2 regions of the Caulobacter segnis ATCC 21756 genome follow, and region 2 is predicted to be linked to the other one. Evidence: riboswitches for the same ligand, from Rfam matches in the RefSeq annotation. Region 2 holds a riboswitch; the other holds the start of a gene.
The links. Region 2 has a riboswitch for cobalamin ahead of CSEG_RS09105 (DUF1852 domain-containing protein). Riboswitches for the same ligand answer to the same signal wherever they lie in the genome.

Region 1 (7,892 bases), 220 kb from region 2:
CTCGCGCCGCGACGAGATCACCGCTTTGCAACGGACGCAGAACGGCGGTGACATGCTGGTGAAGGCTACGCTGCGCCAGGCCCAGCGTCCCAACGACCGCCATGACGTAGGGCCCGCCGAACTTGGCCAGCAGCCAGCCAACAAGTCCGCTGACCAGCACGATGATCGCCAGCGTCGCGACGCCCGCCGCGCGACGCGTCGCGTCGCTCCAGGTTGGGCGATTGAGCCCAGCTTCCAGACGCGAGATCAGGGCGCCGATCCAGACCACGGGATGCGGGATGCGGCGGTGGAGCGCCTCCGGATAGCCCAGCACGGCTTCCAGAGCCGCCGCGGCCAGGACGATCCACGGGCTAGTCCACACGGCGCAGGATCTCGATCAGCGGCCCCGCCTCGCCGGCGTGGGTGCGGGTTGCGACGCCATAGGCCATCGCCAAGGCCTGCGGCGTCAGCGCTTTCCCTGGCGCGCCGTCGGCGACCAGGCAGCCTCGATCCAGCAACAGCACGCGATCGGCGAAGCGGGCGGCCAGGGTCAGATCGTGCAGCGTGACGATCACGCCCTTGCCCTGCTCGTGGGCGAGGCGGCGGAACAGGCCCACCGTATCCAAGGCGTGTCCCGGATCGAGTCCCGTCAGCGGCTCGTCCGCCAGCAGCCAGTCAGTTTGGCCCGCCAAGGCGCGGGCGATCAGGGCCCTGGCCCGCTCGCCCCCCGACAGGCGGGTGATCGGCCGCTCGACGAAATCGTCCAGCCCCGTCGTCGCGATCGCCTGGTCCATGGCGGCGGCGTCTTCGGCGCTGGGACCGAACGCGCCCAGGTGCGGAGTGCGCCCCAAGCCCACAAAGGTGCGTACATCGACATCCCAGGCGATCTCGGGCGTCTGGGCCAGGAACGCCATCACTCGCGCCCGACGTCGCGCGGGGATCTGCGTCACGATCGCGCCGTCCAGAGAGACCTGGCCTGTGTCGGGGCGCCTCAGGCCCGCCAGGCAAGACAGCAGGCTCGACTTGCCCGCGCCGTTGGGACCGACGATCGCAACCAGCTCGCCCCGGCTGAACTGGGCGGTGACGCGGTTGAGCACCGCCTTGCCGCCCAGGCTCAGGCTCACCGTCTCGGCGAACAGTCCCTCGCTCACGCCAGCCTCCTGCGCATCGCCACCAGCATCCAGAGGAAGAAAGGCCCGCCCAGCGCGGCCATGGCGACGCCGAGCTTGATCTCTTCGGCGGCCGGGGTCAGGCGGACCAGGATGTCGGCGCCAAGCGTCAGCGCCGCCCCGCCCAGCAGCGAGGGCCAGAGGAGAGCGCCGGGCCTCGAACCAACCCAGGGCCGCAGCAGATGCGGGACGATCAGCCCCACGAAACCGATGACGCCCGTGACCGCCACGCTGGATCCGACCGTCAGGGCCACGCCGATCGCCAGCAGGAGCCGCGTTCGCGTCAGGCTGACGCCCAGCGACCGCGCGCCCTGCTCGCCCAGGGTCAGGGCGTCCAGCGCCCGGCCCTGCGTAAGCAAGACCAAAGATCCGACGATCACGCCCGGCGCGGCGATGCGGACCTCCTCGACGCTACGGTCGGCCAGGGAGCCCATCAGCCAGCTGACGATCTCGTCCACCGCCCACGGGTTCGGCGCCAGGTTCAGAGCCAGGGAGATGCCCGCGGTGCAGACGGTCTGGATGATGAACCCGGCCAGGATGAAGGTGACGACGCTGGAGGTGACGCCCGCCAGCGCCAGCAGCGCGAACACGCCAAGGCCCGCGCCGACCATGGCCGCGCCGGGCAGGATCCAGCTCGCCTCGGCCGCCGCGCCGAGATAGAGGGTCAGCACCGCGCCCAGCGCCGCCGAGGAAGAGACGCCCAGCACGCCGGGCTCGGCTAGCGGATTGCGGGTATACCCCTGAAGCGCCGCGCCGCTCAGCCCCAGCGCGCCGCCGACCAGCAACGCCAGGATGGTGCGGGGCAGCCGCAAACCAAAGACGATGGCCCAGCGTGGATCGGCGCCGTTCGAGATCCAGGCGCTCCAGGGCGTCCAGACCCGGCCTGCGCACAGGCTGAGCGCGAACAGCAAGACCAGCGCCGCCGCCAGCACGCCACAGACGAGCCAAACCGACCGCGTCTTCACGCCGTCTCTCCCAGGATTTCGGCGCGCGCACGAGCCATGGCCTGGGCGGACTCGATCAGGACCGGCCCGCCGCAATAGAGCAGGCGCTCTGGGAACCGGGCCTGCCGCATCCGGCCCTTAAGCGCGCCGAGCGCCGGATGGGTCATGACCCGGTCGGCCCAGCTGCGCGCGCCGGGCGCGGGCTCGCCCACCAGCAGCACCTCAGGCGGATCCGCCAGCAGCAGCTCGAGCGGCACGTTGCCCCAGGACTTCAGGCCATATCGCCGGGCGGCGTTGTCGAAGCCGGCCAGGGTCATCATTTCATCGACCAAGGTGTGAGGTCCCGCCGCGAAGCCATTGGGTTGATAGATCAGAGCACTCAGGCGTCGGGCGCCCGGTCGAACCGTCGCGGCGGCCAGGGCGGCCCTGATCCGGACGATCAGCCGCTCGCCGCGATCCACCTGGCCGATCAGGCGAGCCATGCGCTGGACCTGCCCAAGGCTCTCCTCGACCGTCTTGGGAACGGCGAAGCGTTCGACGGGAACGTGCAGGCGCTTGAGCGCGTTGCGGGTCGCCAACGCCGAGTGCTGGCTGGCCAGAACCAGATCCGGCTGCAGCGCGATGATCTCCTCGGCGCTTTCCCAGGTGAACGGCAGGGTGCGGGCCTGCGCCGCCACGGTCGAGCCTTGCGGCTCGCGGGCGTAGTGACTGAGCGCGGCGATCTGCGAGCGGTCGGCCAGATGCACCAGCATGGCGTCCAGACACGCGTTCAGAGACGCGATGCGTCGAGGCGCCGCCAATACGGGGCTGGGCGCGCCCAGGGCCAAGACGCCGCCCATGATGACCCGACGGCTAGGCCGCATGGCGGACCGCCTGCAGGGCTTCTCGCAAACGATCGAGGTTTCCGCGCGAGGGAATTCCGAAGCGCAGGCGGGTCGGGTGCTCGACGAACGGGCGCGTCAGGACGCCTCGCCGGCAAAGGCCGACGAACAGCCGGTGCGCGTCCGGCGCTTCGACCCAACGGAAAAGATCGCAGCCGCCCACGACGGCAAGGCCGGCGGAGCTCAGGACCGCGTCGACGTTGCGGGCCTGGGCCGCCAGGCAGGCGATGGTCGTGGCCCGCCAGGCGTCGTCGGCATAGGCGCCGAGACCCAGGGCCAGGGCGTCAGCGCAGACCGGCCAATCACCAAGGACCGCGCGAAGTTTTTTCGCCAAGACCTTGTCGCAAATGATGAATCCGAGCCGCGCCCCAGGCAGGCCGTAGAACTTTCCGAATGAGCGCAGGACGATCAGGCGCTCGATCTCCAGATCCGCGACGCTGACGCCCGGCGTCACCTCGACGAAGGCCTCGTCGACGATCGTCCAACGCCCGAGCGCCGAGCGCGCCTCGGCCAGTTCGGTGAGCGCCTCGCGTCGCAACTGGCGTCCGTCGGGATTGTTCGGATTGACCAGGACGAGGATATCCGCCGCGACGGCGCGTCGGTCGTCCACCGACGTCACTATCAAGGGCTTCCGCTCGGCCCAGGCCTCAGCGTGGCCGCCATAGATCGGCGCGGCCAGGGCGACGTCGCCCCCGTCTAGCAGGAGCGGCAGCAGCCGCAGGGCCGCGTCCGCCCCGGCGACGGCCACGACCCGCGCACGGTCGGCCACGCCGAAGGCGCGGGCGGCGACGGCCTCCAGTTCAGTCAGCAACTCGGGATCGGGCAGCGTCCGTAGCGCCTCGGCCGACGCGCGCGCGCCCGACCAAGGCTCCGGATTGATCCCGGTCGACAGATCGAGCCAGGGCCCCCGCACGTCCGGATAGGCGGCCGTCGCCTCGCGGAGACGGCCGCCATGTCGGAGGGCGCCGAGGTGAGGGATCGACGCCATCACCGCGCTCTAGAAGCGGGCCCGCAGGCCCACGAACGCGCCGCGACCGGGCGTGCCGTAGTTCAGGATGGTCTGGTAGTCCTTGTCGAACGCGTTCTCGACGCGGCCGAAGACCTCCAGGCCGTCCTTCAGCGGATAGGACGCGCGCAGGTCGACCAGCGTGTAGTCCTTCACCACCTGGGTGTTGAGGTCGTTGTTGTAGGTCTTGCCCACATAACGGACCGCCACCGTGGTCGAGAGCTTCACCGGCCAGACATAGGTCGCCGACAGGTTGCCCATGTTCTTCGGACGACGGGTCAGCTGCTTGCCCTTGGCCGAACCGGAGTCGGTCTCGGCGTCGGTGTAGGTGTAGTTGCCCGACAGAACCAAGCCTTGCGCCGGCTTGTATTCGCCAATCAGTTCAAGGCCTTGCGCCTTGGTCTTCAGAACGTTGCTGTAGTAGCCCCAACGCGAGACGCCGCCCGGCGCGCACAGCGGATCGGCGCCGCCCGTGCACGAGAAGTAGCGGATCTCGTTGTCGGCCTCGCGGTGGAACCAGGTCGCCACGGCGCGGGCCTTGCCGCCCAGGAAGCGCTGCTCGATCCCGGCGTCCCAGCTGTCGAACTTTTCGGGCGAGAGGTTCAGGTTGCCGTACTCGCTGAACAGCTCGTAGAGGCCAGGAGCCCGGAACCCCTGGCCGAAGCTGGCGCGCAGGACCGTGTTCCCCTCGTTAAGCGCCCAGGCGGCCGAGGCCTGACCCAGGGTGTGCGAGCCATAGGTGTCGTGGTCCTCGTAGCGGAGGCCGGCGGTCAGGGTCAGGCCCGGAACCACCTCAGCCTGCAGCTGGCCATAGAGGCTGTCGACGCCGACCTTGCCGGTGGCGAAGGCCGGGTTCGGGTTGCTGACGGACGGCGAGCGCGTGCGCATCCGCGCCTTTTCCGTTTCGGCGCCGAAGGTGGCCGACACGGTCTCGGTGACCGCGAAGACGCCCTGGTATTCCCAGCGCTTGTTCTTGCCGGCCGCGTCGAAGGTCAGCGGCACGGCGGGGCGGGCCGGGTTGATGTTCTCGCGGTCGGTGTCGGTGTAGGCGTAGCCGATCCGGTTGTTCCAGCGGCCGTCCAGCAGGCCGAAATTCAGGCCGGTGTAGATCACCAGCTCTTCGGTGCGACCGAACTCGGGGCTGTCGACGTTGAAGCCGTCGAAGTCGTTCTTGCCCTTCGAATAGACCGAGCGGACCTCGGCCGAGACGTTCTGCGCCAGGGCGATGCGCAGGCGGCCGGAAAGGCCGCGGTTCTGGTAGCCGTCCTTCTCCTTACCCGGCTTGTAGGCCGAGAAGCCGTCGGTGGTGTAGTAGCCGCCAGCCACGCGCCAGACGATCTTGTCGCCGGCGCCGCCAACGCCGGCCCGCAGGTATCCGGTCTTGCGCGCGCCGGCCTCGGCGTCGATCGAGCTCGAGAACGGAGTCGTCGGCTCGGCGGTCACGATGTTGACGACGCCGCCGATGGCTTGGCTGCCCCACAGGGTCGACTGGGCGCCGCGCAGGATCTCGATGCGCGAGATGTCGCCGACCAGCAGGTTGCCGCTGTTAAAGCCGCCTTGGGTCGAGGATGGGTCGTTCAGCTTGACGCCGTCGATCAGGACGACGGTGTGCTGGGTCTCGGCGCCGCGGATGTTGAGGCCCGTGGTCGTGCCCGGACCGCCGTTGCGGGTGAAGCTGACGCCCGGCGTCTGGGCCAGCAGCTCGACGACCGAGATCGCCTGGCTGGCCTCGATCGCCGGCTGGGTCAGGACGGTCACCGACGCGCCGACCTTCTCGATCGGCTGGGCGGTGCGGGTGGCGGTGACGACGAGTTCGGCGACGCCGTTGGCGCCGGTCGCGCCGGCGACGTCGGCCTCGGGGGCCTTCTGGTCGTCGGCGAAAGCCGCGCCCGCGATCAGGCTGGTGGCGAGGGCGGTGGAGCTCAGAAACGCTCGGATCATGGTTCTTCTTCCCCTACTGAACGACCCGCGCGCCGAACCGGCCGCGAACGGCGACAAGCCATACGCAAGCTCGGACCGTCGCGCGGTCCTTTGACTGTCGTTTCTCGGGAAATCCCGTTCGATCGGCGCACCCCGGCCGAGCGATGAACGACCGCGCCGGGCAGGTCTCCTGGCTCGCGGGTCAATGCTCTTGGCGCCGCCTTCCCAGAGCCCGAGGGCCCCAGTGGCGTATGGCGCTAGAACTCGCCGCTAACAGTTGCGGGGGCAGCCGAGGCCTTGAACCTCGTTCCCTTTTAATCCTCTTTCGAGGAGCCTGACGCGTCGCAAGGCCTATATGCTGCGCCGCACACCGTCAATGTGGAGCTTTCATGACCGTGACCCTGGTGCTGGGCGGCGCGCGCTCGGGAAAGAGCGGCTTCGCCCAGAAAGCCGCTGAAACCGCGGCGGGAGCTGGGCGGCCGGTCCTGATCGCGACGGGCCAGGCGTTCGATGACGAGATGGCCGAGCGCATCGCCCGCCACCGGGCCGATCGCGGCGAATCATGGATCACGGTCGAAGCGCCGCTCGAACTCGCGTCCGCCATCGCCGCCCTGCCCGCCGACGCGGTCGCCGTCGTCGACTGCCTGACCCTTTGGCTCTCGAACCAGATGCTGGCCGACCAAGACGTCGAGGCGGCGTGCGCCGCGCTGGTCGCGACCGTCGCCGCCTGCCCTGCTCGCCTTTGGCTGGTCAGCAACGAGGTGGGTCTGGGCATCGTGCCCGAGACGCCGCTGGGCCGCCGCTTCCGCGACGAGGCCGGACGGCTGAACCAGCGGCTCGCGGCGACCGTGGACGAGGTCTATTTCGTCGCGGCGGGGCTGCCACTGAGGATGAAACCCCAGGGCTGAACGCTCGTCGAGGGATGGGCGTAGAGACCCCTCTCTCTTCGAGAGAGGGAGGGGCCCGCGCCGTCAGGCGTGGGAGGGTGAGTGGTTACGAAATTGGCCGAGAAATTTCTTACTCTTCAGTAGCTTGCTCGTCACTGCCTTGTCCGGAAAGGGTGAAACCTCCCCCCCCCCTGTTCTCGCATGGCCCCCCCCTCTCTCGAAGAGAGAGGGTTTTCATGGGCGTTCGACGAGCGTTGGCGCCGTCTTATCCTCCCCTCCAAAACCTGCCGTATTCTCTACCCACCTCGTCGCGAGGAAAGGGCGCATGGCCAGCGACCATTTGCGGCGACGGGGGGCGATCGAGCGGGGACAGGTTCGAGGGGGATACTCGGACGGTCCGGGGACCTGACGCTGGTCAGGCCCGCCCGCCGTCGGCGTGGTTGGAGGTAAAAGGGCGTGTTTGGCTGAAAGCCCGTCCTCTCCGACCGCTGGGGCTCTCGGAAACGGGAGGCCCAGGTCCCGGTAAGGCCCGAACAGGGCCACCTGACGGGACGCTGGCGGATAACGGTCGCGCGGAGCGTCGGGCTTCGTCGAAACGGTATCTACAAACTCACACTCCGGACGGATGTCCGGCGCTCCGCGTCCCTTTCCATCCCTTCAGCGGGACACCGCGTGAAGCGCGGCGCCGCGAGTCGATGGTAGAACGGGCTGGCGCTTGGCGAACAATGCTCGCACACTTGTTTGAAATGGCCGTCTCGGGCCGAGTGCGAAGCGCGATCGAAGCGTGGGGAGGAGTAACGGGATGACGGAGCGTAAATCGTCATGGGCGCTGGCCAGGTTCGCCTCGCCGGCGGTTCCGATCGCCGCGATGGGCCTGCCGCTGGTCGTCTACCTGCCCGAATACTACGTCACGTCGTTGGGCCTGTCCCTGACCACGGTGGGCGCGGCCTTCCTGATCGTGAAGCTGGTCGACATGCTTCTGGATCCGGTTCTGGGCGGACTGATGGACAACACGCGGTCGCGTTTCGGCCGCTTCCGTCCCTGGCTCGCCGCCGGCTCGCCGGTGATCGCCATAGGCTCCTACGCCCTGTTCATGGCCCAGCCCG
Region 2 (7,892 bases):
CGCCCAAGACCGCGCGCCGGCTCAAGCCCGATGGGACTGAAGAGGAGATCGCCCTGGCCGAGGTTGCCGTCGGCGACCAGATCCGCGTCCGACCCGGTGAGGCGGTCCCGGTCGACGGCGTTGTGGTGGAGGGGCGCTCCACGGTGGACGAGTCGATGCTCACGGGTGAGCCGGCGCCGGTCGGCAAGGCCGCGAGCGCCGTCGTCACCGGCGGAACAGTCAATGGTACGGGCAGCCTGTTGATCGAGGCGCGCGCCGTTGGGGCCGATACGGTGCTGGCTCGGATCGTGCGCATGGTCGCCGACGCTCAACGGAGCCGGGCGCCGGTCCAGGCGACCGCCGACCGCGTCTCGGGCTGGTTCGTGCCGCTCGTCGTGCTGATCGCCTTGGCGACCTTCGTTGTCTGGTGGATCGTCGGGCCCGAGCCCCGCCTTGGCCACGCCCTGCTGAACGCCATTGCCGTCCTGGTCATCGCCTGCCCCTGCGCCTTGGGCCTGGCGACGCCGATGTCGATCATGGTCGGGACCGGGCGAGGCGCGCGCGCCGGCGTGCTGATCAAGACCGCCGAGGCTCTGCAGGCCTTCGAGAACGTCGACACCTTGGTGATCGACAAGACGGGGACCCTGACGGAAGGCCGTCCCAAGCTGGTGGCGATCCAGACCTTTGGCGGGTTCGCGCGAAAGGACGTTCTGGCCTTGGCCGCGGCGGTCGAGGCGCGCTCCGAGCATCCGCTCGCCCACGCGGTCGTCGCGGCGGCCAGTGAACAGGGACTGACCCTCGCGACGGCTACGGATTTCGCCTCGAAGACAGGAGAGGGGGTCACCGCTCGCGTTGGCGATCGCGCGGTGGCCGTAGGCAACGCCGCGCTGATGGAGAGCCTGGGCGTCGATCCTTCACCCGTCGCGAGCGCTGCGGAGGCTCGGCGCGTGGAGGGCGGCGGCGTGATGTTGGTGGCGGTCAATGGCGCGCTCGCCGGCTTGCTTGCGGTGGCCGATCCGGTTCGGCCCTCCGCGAGCCAGGCCATAGCCGACCTGCGCGCCGAAGGCCTGCGCGTCGTCATGCTGTCCGGTGACAACGCCACGACGGCCCAAGCGGTGGCGCTGGCTGTCGGCGGCGTCGATGAGGTGAGAGCCGACCTCAAGCCCGAGGACAAGGCGCGCATCGTCGGCGAGCTTAAGGCGGCCGGAGCGCGCGTCGCCATGGCCGGCGACGGCGTCAACGACGCGCCCGCGCTCGCGGCCGCCGATGTCGGTCTGGCGATGGGCACGGGTTCGGACGTCGCGATCGAAAGCGCTGGCATGACCCTGACCGGCGGCGACCTGTCGGCGGCGGTGCGCGCTCGCCGGCTGGCGCGGGCGACCATGAGCAATATCCGCCAGAACCTGTTCTTCTCGTTCCTATTCAACGGCGTCGGCGTGCCGATCGCCGCTGGCGTGCTCTATCCGGTGGCGGGTATTCTGCTGTCGCCCATGCTGGCCGGCGCGGCCATGGCGCTGTCGTCCTTCATCGTTGTGACCAACGCCCTGCGCCTGAACGGAGCCCGTCTATGAATATTGGCCAGGCCTCGGCCGCCACCGGCGTGTCGCAGCGGATGATCCGCCACTACGAGAAGATCGGCTTGGTTCCGCCGCCGCCGCGCCGCGACAGCGGCTATCGCGACTACGACCAGCCCGACGTGAATCGTCTGCGGTTTATCGCCAACGCGCGCGATCTGGGTTTTCCCATCGAGGAGATCCGGGAGTTGCTATCGTTGTGGGGCGACGCGGGGCGCGCCAGCGCCGAGGTGAAGGCGATGGCGCTGGCGCGAGCCGAGGATCTTCATGCCAAGGCGATGGCGCTGGAAGCCATGCGCGCCGCGCTGCTGGACCTGGCGGAAAGCTGCCACGGCGACGCGCGCCCCGACTGTCCGATCATCGATCGCCTGCAACAGGACAGCCTCCCCCTGGCCTGAACTTGGCGCGCGCATAGGACACCGGAGAGACCTATTGGCCTAACGGCTCACGCCAGAGAACTTCCGAAAAGGTCGATCTTCCGCGGCGCGAGTAACTGACGGTCCGGAGTTCGGAACGGTCCGGGCGTCGGCTTCTGGCGCGCTGCGGACGGCTGAGAAGAGCAGTCATCGAGGTCAGGCCGAGAGTTCTTTGCGGACGATCGCCGCGCCCGCGCTCAGGGCCTCCAGCTTGCCCCTCGCCACGTGACGAGCCAGCGGGGCCATCCCGCAGTTGGTGGAGGGATAGAGCTTGTCGGCGTCCACGAACTGAAGGGCCTTGCGCAGGGTGTCGGCGACGTCCTCGGGCGTCTCGATGGTGTCGGTCGCCACGTCGATGGCCCCCACCATCACCGTCTTGCCCCGAATGAGTTCGATCAGATCCATCGGGACGCGAGAGTTCTGGCACTCCAGCGAGATGATATCGATGCTGGACTGCTTCAGCTTGGGGAAAGCTTCCTCATACTGACGCCACTCCGAACCCAGGGTCTTCTTCCAGTCCGTATTGGCCTTGATGCCGTAGCCGTAGCAGATGTGGACGGCCGTTTGGCATTTGAGCCCTTCCGTCGCCTTCTCCAGGGTCGCGACGCCCCAGTCGTTGACCTCGTCGAAGAAGACGTTGAACGCGGGCTCGTCGAACTGGATGATGTCGACGCCGGCGGCCTCCAGCTCCCTGGCTTCCTGGTTAAGGATCTTGGCGAACTCCCAGGCCAGCTTCTCGCGGCTCCTGTAGTGGTCGTCATAGAGGGTGTCGATCATCGTCATCGGACCGGGCAGGGCCCATTTGATCGGCTGGGTGGTCTGCCGACGGAGGAACTTCGCGTCCTCGACGAAGACCGACTTCGGGCGGCTGACAGCGCCGACGACCGTCGGCACGCTCGCATCATAGCGGTCGCGAATTCTGACGGTCTTGCGCGCCTCGAAGTCGACGCCGGCGAGATGCTCGATGAACGTCGTGACGAAATGCTGGCGCGTCTGCTCGCCGTCGCTGACGATGTCGACGCCGGCCCGCCGCTGATCGTCCAGGGACAGACGCAAAGCGTCCTGTTTGCCCTCGATCAGTTCCTCATTTTGCAGTTTCCAGGGCGACCAGAGCGTCTCGGGCTGGGCTAGCCAGGCGGGTTTGGGCAGGCTGCCGGCGGTCGACGTGGGCAACAGGGTTTTCATGATAGATGACTCTGTACGTTTTGGCTGATCAGGCGGCGAAATCGGCGGAGAACTGTTCGAGGACGGCCCGATACCGCTTGATGAAACGTTCCTCGGCGAACTTGCCCTGCTCAAGGGCCAGTCGGCTCCGTTCTTCCCGATCGTAGACAATCCGAGTCAGCGAATAGTCCTGACACTTCAGGCTCGGCTGATACTGTTCGGTCGCCGGGGAGTTGGCGTTATAGATCTCGGGGCGATAGATCTTCTGGAACGTCTCCATCGTGCTGATCGTGCTGAACAGCTCAAGATCTGTGTAGTCGCCGGTCAGGTCGCCGATATGGTAGAAGGCCAGAGGAGCCATGCTGTTTCTGGGCATGAAGTAGCGAACCTTCATTCCCATTTTCGCGAAATACTGATCGGTCGAAGAGCGCTCGTCGTTCTCATATTCAATCCCCAGCACGGGGTGCTCAGCGCCGGTCCGATAGTAGGTCTTGCTACTCGACACGCTCAGGCAGATGACGGGCGGCTTGCTGAAATTATCCCGATAGGCGTCTGAACTCAGGAAGCGCTTGAACAGGTTTCCATGCAGGTCGCCGAAGCCCTCCGGAGCGCCGGAATTCGGGTGGCGCTTCATGTGCTCCGGGAGAAGCACGCTGAAGTCATAATCGCGGACGTACGAAGAGAAGTTATTCCCCACGATGCCGTCGATGCGCTCGCCGGTCTGTTTGTCGAGAATGGTCGTCTGAAGGATTTCGATCAGCGGGAAGGCGTCGCCGCCCGCTTCGGGAGAAGCATTCATCTCGACGGAGATGATCTTGAGTTCGACCGCGTAACGATCCCCCTTGGGATTGTCCCGATGCGCCAGGGAATTGAAACGATTGTCGATCATCCTGAGGGTATTGCGCAGGTTTTCCTGCCGGTTCTCCCCTCTGGCCAAGTTGGCGAAGTTGGTCGTGATCCGCGTGTTCTCGGCGGGACGATAGTCCTCATCGAGCGCAGTGCTCTTGATGGTGAATGCAAATTCGCTCTTGAGCATGGTCTCCGCCGTTGATGCTGTGGCGAGACAGCGGGCAGGGACGCGCGACCGCCCGCGCGGAGTGGTCCGGTCGCGGCGCTCATGCGACCTGACCGGACACCCCGCCGGAGGACGTTATCTGTCGGGGCAGGTCTCCTGGCTCACGGGTCACGGCTTCCGGTCCGGCCTTCCCAACGCCCGAGGACGTCAGTGACACGAGATGGACCTTCGGCTCGCCGCTTACAGTTGCGGGGGCAGCGCCGGCGTCGCACCGGCTTCCCTCTTAGCTCCACGCCCTCCGAAGAGGATGGGGAGAACCACGACAACCCTATCAAACGACCATCCACTAACGGTGTCAATGGGACATAAGGATATCTTTATGTGTTTAAGCGCCGCGTGCGGAGCCGTGTTTTCGGAGCTGTCTTAGAAACTGCTCCTGACGCTGCGCCGCCGGTTACGACTGCGGGTGCGCGAACGCTCAACAGACGGGCGTAGACCGTGTCGAGTGAAAAACGACGAGCGCGGCCGAACATCTAGACAGCCAAATGTGGATGATTGATCATCCAACTTGGCAAATCTGTTTTCGGTCGTCCTCCATGGATCCCCTCAGCGACATTATTACCCTGCTTCGCCCGAGCTCGATCGTCTCCAAGCCGATCACTGGGCGGGGGCGCTGGGGCGTGCGTTACGCGGCCCATGATATGCCCGGCTATACGATCATTCTGAAGGGGCGCTGCTGGATCGCTTTCGAGGGCCAAGCACCGATGGCTCTGGAGGAAGGCGACTTCCTTCTGCTCCCGTCGACCCCGGCGTTCGTCCTGGGCAGCCATCCCGACGTCGACGGCCCGTCGCGCGATCCAAGCGATGCGCCGGTGCGGCACGGCGACCAAGAGGGCGAAGCGCAGTTCGAGTCACTGGGCGGCGCCTTCCGGATCGAGCGGGCGAACGCCCCACTACTGCTCGCCCTAATGCCCCGCATGATCCACATTCCCGCGTCCGAGGGGCGGACGGCCAGGCTTGGGACCCTCATTGGGCTGATTGTGCAGGAATGCGCCCGCGAGGATCCGGGCAAGGACATGATCCTGCAGCGGCTGCTGGAGGTCCTGTTGGTCGAGGCGCTGCGCTGGCGCCCCGTGGCCGGAGATGACGCGCGGACCGGCTTGCTTCGTGGCATGCGCGATCCGGCCTTGGCGCGAGTCCTGAGCGCCATGCACTCGGACGTGCGGGCGCACTGGACGGTCGCGGGGTTGGCCAAGGTGGCCGGCCTTTCGCGATCGGCTTTCGCCGCGCGGTTCGGCGAAGCGCTGGGCTGTGGCCCGATTGAATATCTGGCGCGGTGGCGCATGGCTCTGGCCAAGGACGCCCTGATCGGCGGGGCCAAGACCCTGGACCGGATCGCGGACGAGATCGGCTACGAATCCGCCAGCGCCTTCAGCACCGCTTTCCGCAAACGGTTGGGCTGCTCCCCCGGACGGTTTGCTCGCGCGGGCGACGCTGTCGCCGGCCGCTTCGATCCGGCGCAGCGCGAGCGCGCCGTCGGAGCCTTGGCGCACTATATTGGATGATTGGAAATGAAATTTGGACATTTGATTATCGATAGTCCTCCGCCGTGACCGTATTGAGGGATCACTGAAACTCTTGGAGATCCCCTATGCCGACCGTCCTGATCACCGGCGCATCCTCAGGCTACGGCCTCGAGACGGCCCGCCACTTCCTGGCCAAGGGCTGGAACGTCATTGCGACGATGCGCAATCCCAGAACCGACACCCTGCCGCGCTCGGAGGCCCTGCGGATCCTCCCCCTGGATGTCACCGACCCCGGAAGCATCGCCGCCTGCGTCGAGGTCGCCGGCTCAGTCGACGTCCTGGTCAACAACGCCGGCATCGGGGTCGTCGGCGCCTTCGAGGCCACGCCAATGGACCACATCCGCAAGGTGTTCGACACGAACACCTTTGGCGTGATGGCCATGTGCCAAGCCCTCATCCCTCAGATGCGAGAGCGACGCTCCGGCGTCATTGTCAACGTCACCTCCAGCGTGACCCTGTCGGACATGCCTCTTGCCGCCGCCTACAAGGCCAGCAAGCAGGCGATCGAGGGTTTCTCAGAGTCTCTGGTCCACGAACTCGGCTATTTCGACGTGCGCGTAAAGCTGGTGGAGCCCGGTTACGCTCCGACCACGCGGTTCGCTCAGAACACCTCGATCAATCCGCTAGATCTGATTCCCGCGCCCTACGAGGCGTTCGCGGCGCCGATTTTCGAAGCGTTCGCCACGCCGCAGATGACGACGAAAGAGCGTGATGTCGCCGAAGCGATCTGGGTCGCGGCCAACGACGCTTCGGGCCGGATTCACTTTCCCGCGGGCGAGGACGCGGTCGATCTGGCCCGGCGGCGTACATTCGGCGGTTGAGCCGTAGGCGCCGCCGTCCGGTAGGCGCGCTTTCCTTCGAAAGTTCATCGAAGCCGACAATCTCGTCCCCGCCAGATCCAAGCCTGGTCGAGGCAGGCTGCGTGACCAATATGGTTGCTAGCCAGATAGCGCTTAGGGGGCTCTGGGAACAGACACGGAAACAACGCGATCGCTTTCGCTGCGATGGTCCGTGACGACCACACGATAGTCCGCGCCGCCTGGCGCAACGCGGACCACGATGTGCCCCTCGCGCGCGGTCAGGCGGTCGGTCAGCCAGTGGTGAGCCATCTCATTGGCCGGCGAGAGGCCGGTGGCGAAGACGTCGCGCGGACCGGGATAGAGCCTCTGGCTGAACATCCGTTCCAGCACGTCGCTGCTGGGATGGGCCACGTGCCAGGCGGGGATGATCCAGGTCCGCGGTTTCAGGGCGCGCACCACGTCGGCGCCGGTGGCGTCGAACATGCCGTGATGCGCGGCGACCGCCACGTCCACGGGACCGGCGGCCTGGGCGGCGGGCGTCTCGACGTCACGCCAGGGCAGGGTCCCGTCGAAGCTCTGGCTGGTCAGGTCGCCGGCCGCGAAATAGCCGAACGCGCCGTAGCGCAGCCGGATGGCGGCCGAGCAGGCGTTCTCGTCGGGGATGTCGGTGGCCGCCAGTGTGTCGATGGCCGGGAAGAGGCGGCGAGTGTCGCTTCCGTGTCCGGTCCAGACCTCGCCGTTGGCGGCAAGATTGCGGATTTCGGCGCCGGGGAGTTGAAGCTGGTCGGCCGCTCCGACCCGAAAACGCTCGATCTTGCCGCCGGCCTGGACCCGTTCATGAACGAAGGCGACATAGGCCTTCAGGAACGGCGCGTCCGATGGCCTTGGATAGGTATAGTCAGGCCAGGCGCGGTCGACCAGCTTGCCGATCGGCAGCGCCTTGGCGACATCGTACAGGCCGTCGATGTGGTCGGGGTGCAGGTGGCTGACCAGGAAGGCGTCCAGCTTTGGCGTTCCGGTCGCGGCGAGATGCCGTCGGGCATAGCGGCCAATCCACTCACCAGGACGGCGCTCGGCGCTGGGCCGGGCGTCCAGGCTGGCTGGCGTCGGCGTGGTCGAGGCGCCGGCGTCGATCATCAGGCTGGAGCCATCCGGTCCGATGATCAGTGTCGAGTCGCCTTTGCCGGTGGCGATGTGGTGGATGTCCAGGCCGCCGGGCCGCCACGGGCGTAGCGGCTGGCCGACGACATCTTCGCCAGCAGGAAGAGGGGCGGCCGCGCCCAGCGCCGCGGCGCCCAGCAGCAGCCCCCGCCGGGTCACGACCGCCGCCATCAGAACTTGGCCGACAGCATGACGCC

Region 1: it holds a riboswitch for cobalamin, as region 2 does, so the genes downstream of both, CSEG_RS10010 (TonB-dependent receptor plug domain-containing protein) here and CSEG_RS09105 (DUF1852 domain-containing protein) in region 2, are expected to answer to the same signal.

What each region holds. Positions count from the first base shown of each region.
Region 1 covers NC_014100.1:2,166,296-2,174,187, reverse strand. The annotation lists gene cbiB (adenosylcobinamide-phosphate synthase CbiB) at 1-361, opposite strand, end outside; gene CSEG_RS10030 (ABC transporter ATP-binding protein) at 351-1,130, opposite strand; gene CSEG_RS10025 (FecCD family ABC transporter permease) at 1,127-2,113, opposite strand; gene CSEG_RS10020 (ABC transporter substrate-binding protein) at 2,110-2,955, opposite strand; gene CSEG_RS10015 (aminotransferase class I/II-fold pyridoxal phosphate-dependent enzyme) at 2,945-3,961, opposite strand; gene CSEG_RS10010 (TonB-dependent receptor plug domain-containing protein) at 3,971-5,920, opposite strand; cobalamin riboswitch at 6,063-6,252, opposite strand; gene cobU (bifunctional adenosylcobinamide kinase/adenosylcobinamide-phosphate guanylyltransferase) at 6,289-6,807, shown strand; partial or broken gene CSEG_RS22535 (hypothetical protein) at 7,078-7,226, shown strand; partial or broken gene CSEG_RS23290 (hypothetical protein) at 7,262-7,341, shown strand; gene CSEG_RS10000 (MFS transporter) at 7,589-7,892, shown strand, end outside.
Region 2 covers NC_014100.1:1,946,239-1,954,130, forward strand. The annotation lists gene CSEG_RS09090 (heavy metal translocating P-type ATPase) at 1-1,550, shown strand, start outside; gene cueR (Cu(I)-responsive transcriptional regulator) at 1,547-1,951, shown strand; gene CSEG_RS09100 (methionine synthase) at 2,126-3,154, opposite strand; gene CSEG_RS09105 (DUF1852 domain-containing protein) at 3,183-4,169, opposite strand; cobalamin riboswitch at 4,278-4,485, opposite strand; gene CSEG_RS09110 (AraC family transcriptional regulator) at 4,745-5,713, shown strand; gene CSEG_RS09115 (SDR family oxidoreductase) at 5,800-6,555, shown strand; gene CSEG_RS09120 (ComEC/Rec2 family competence protein) at 6,688-7,866, opposite strand; gene CSEG_RS09125 (TonB-dependent receptor domain-containing protein) at 7,866-7,892, opposite strand, start outside.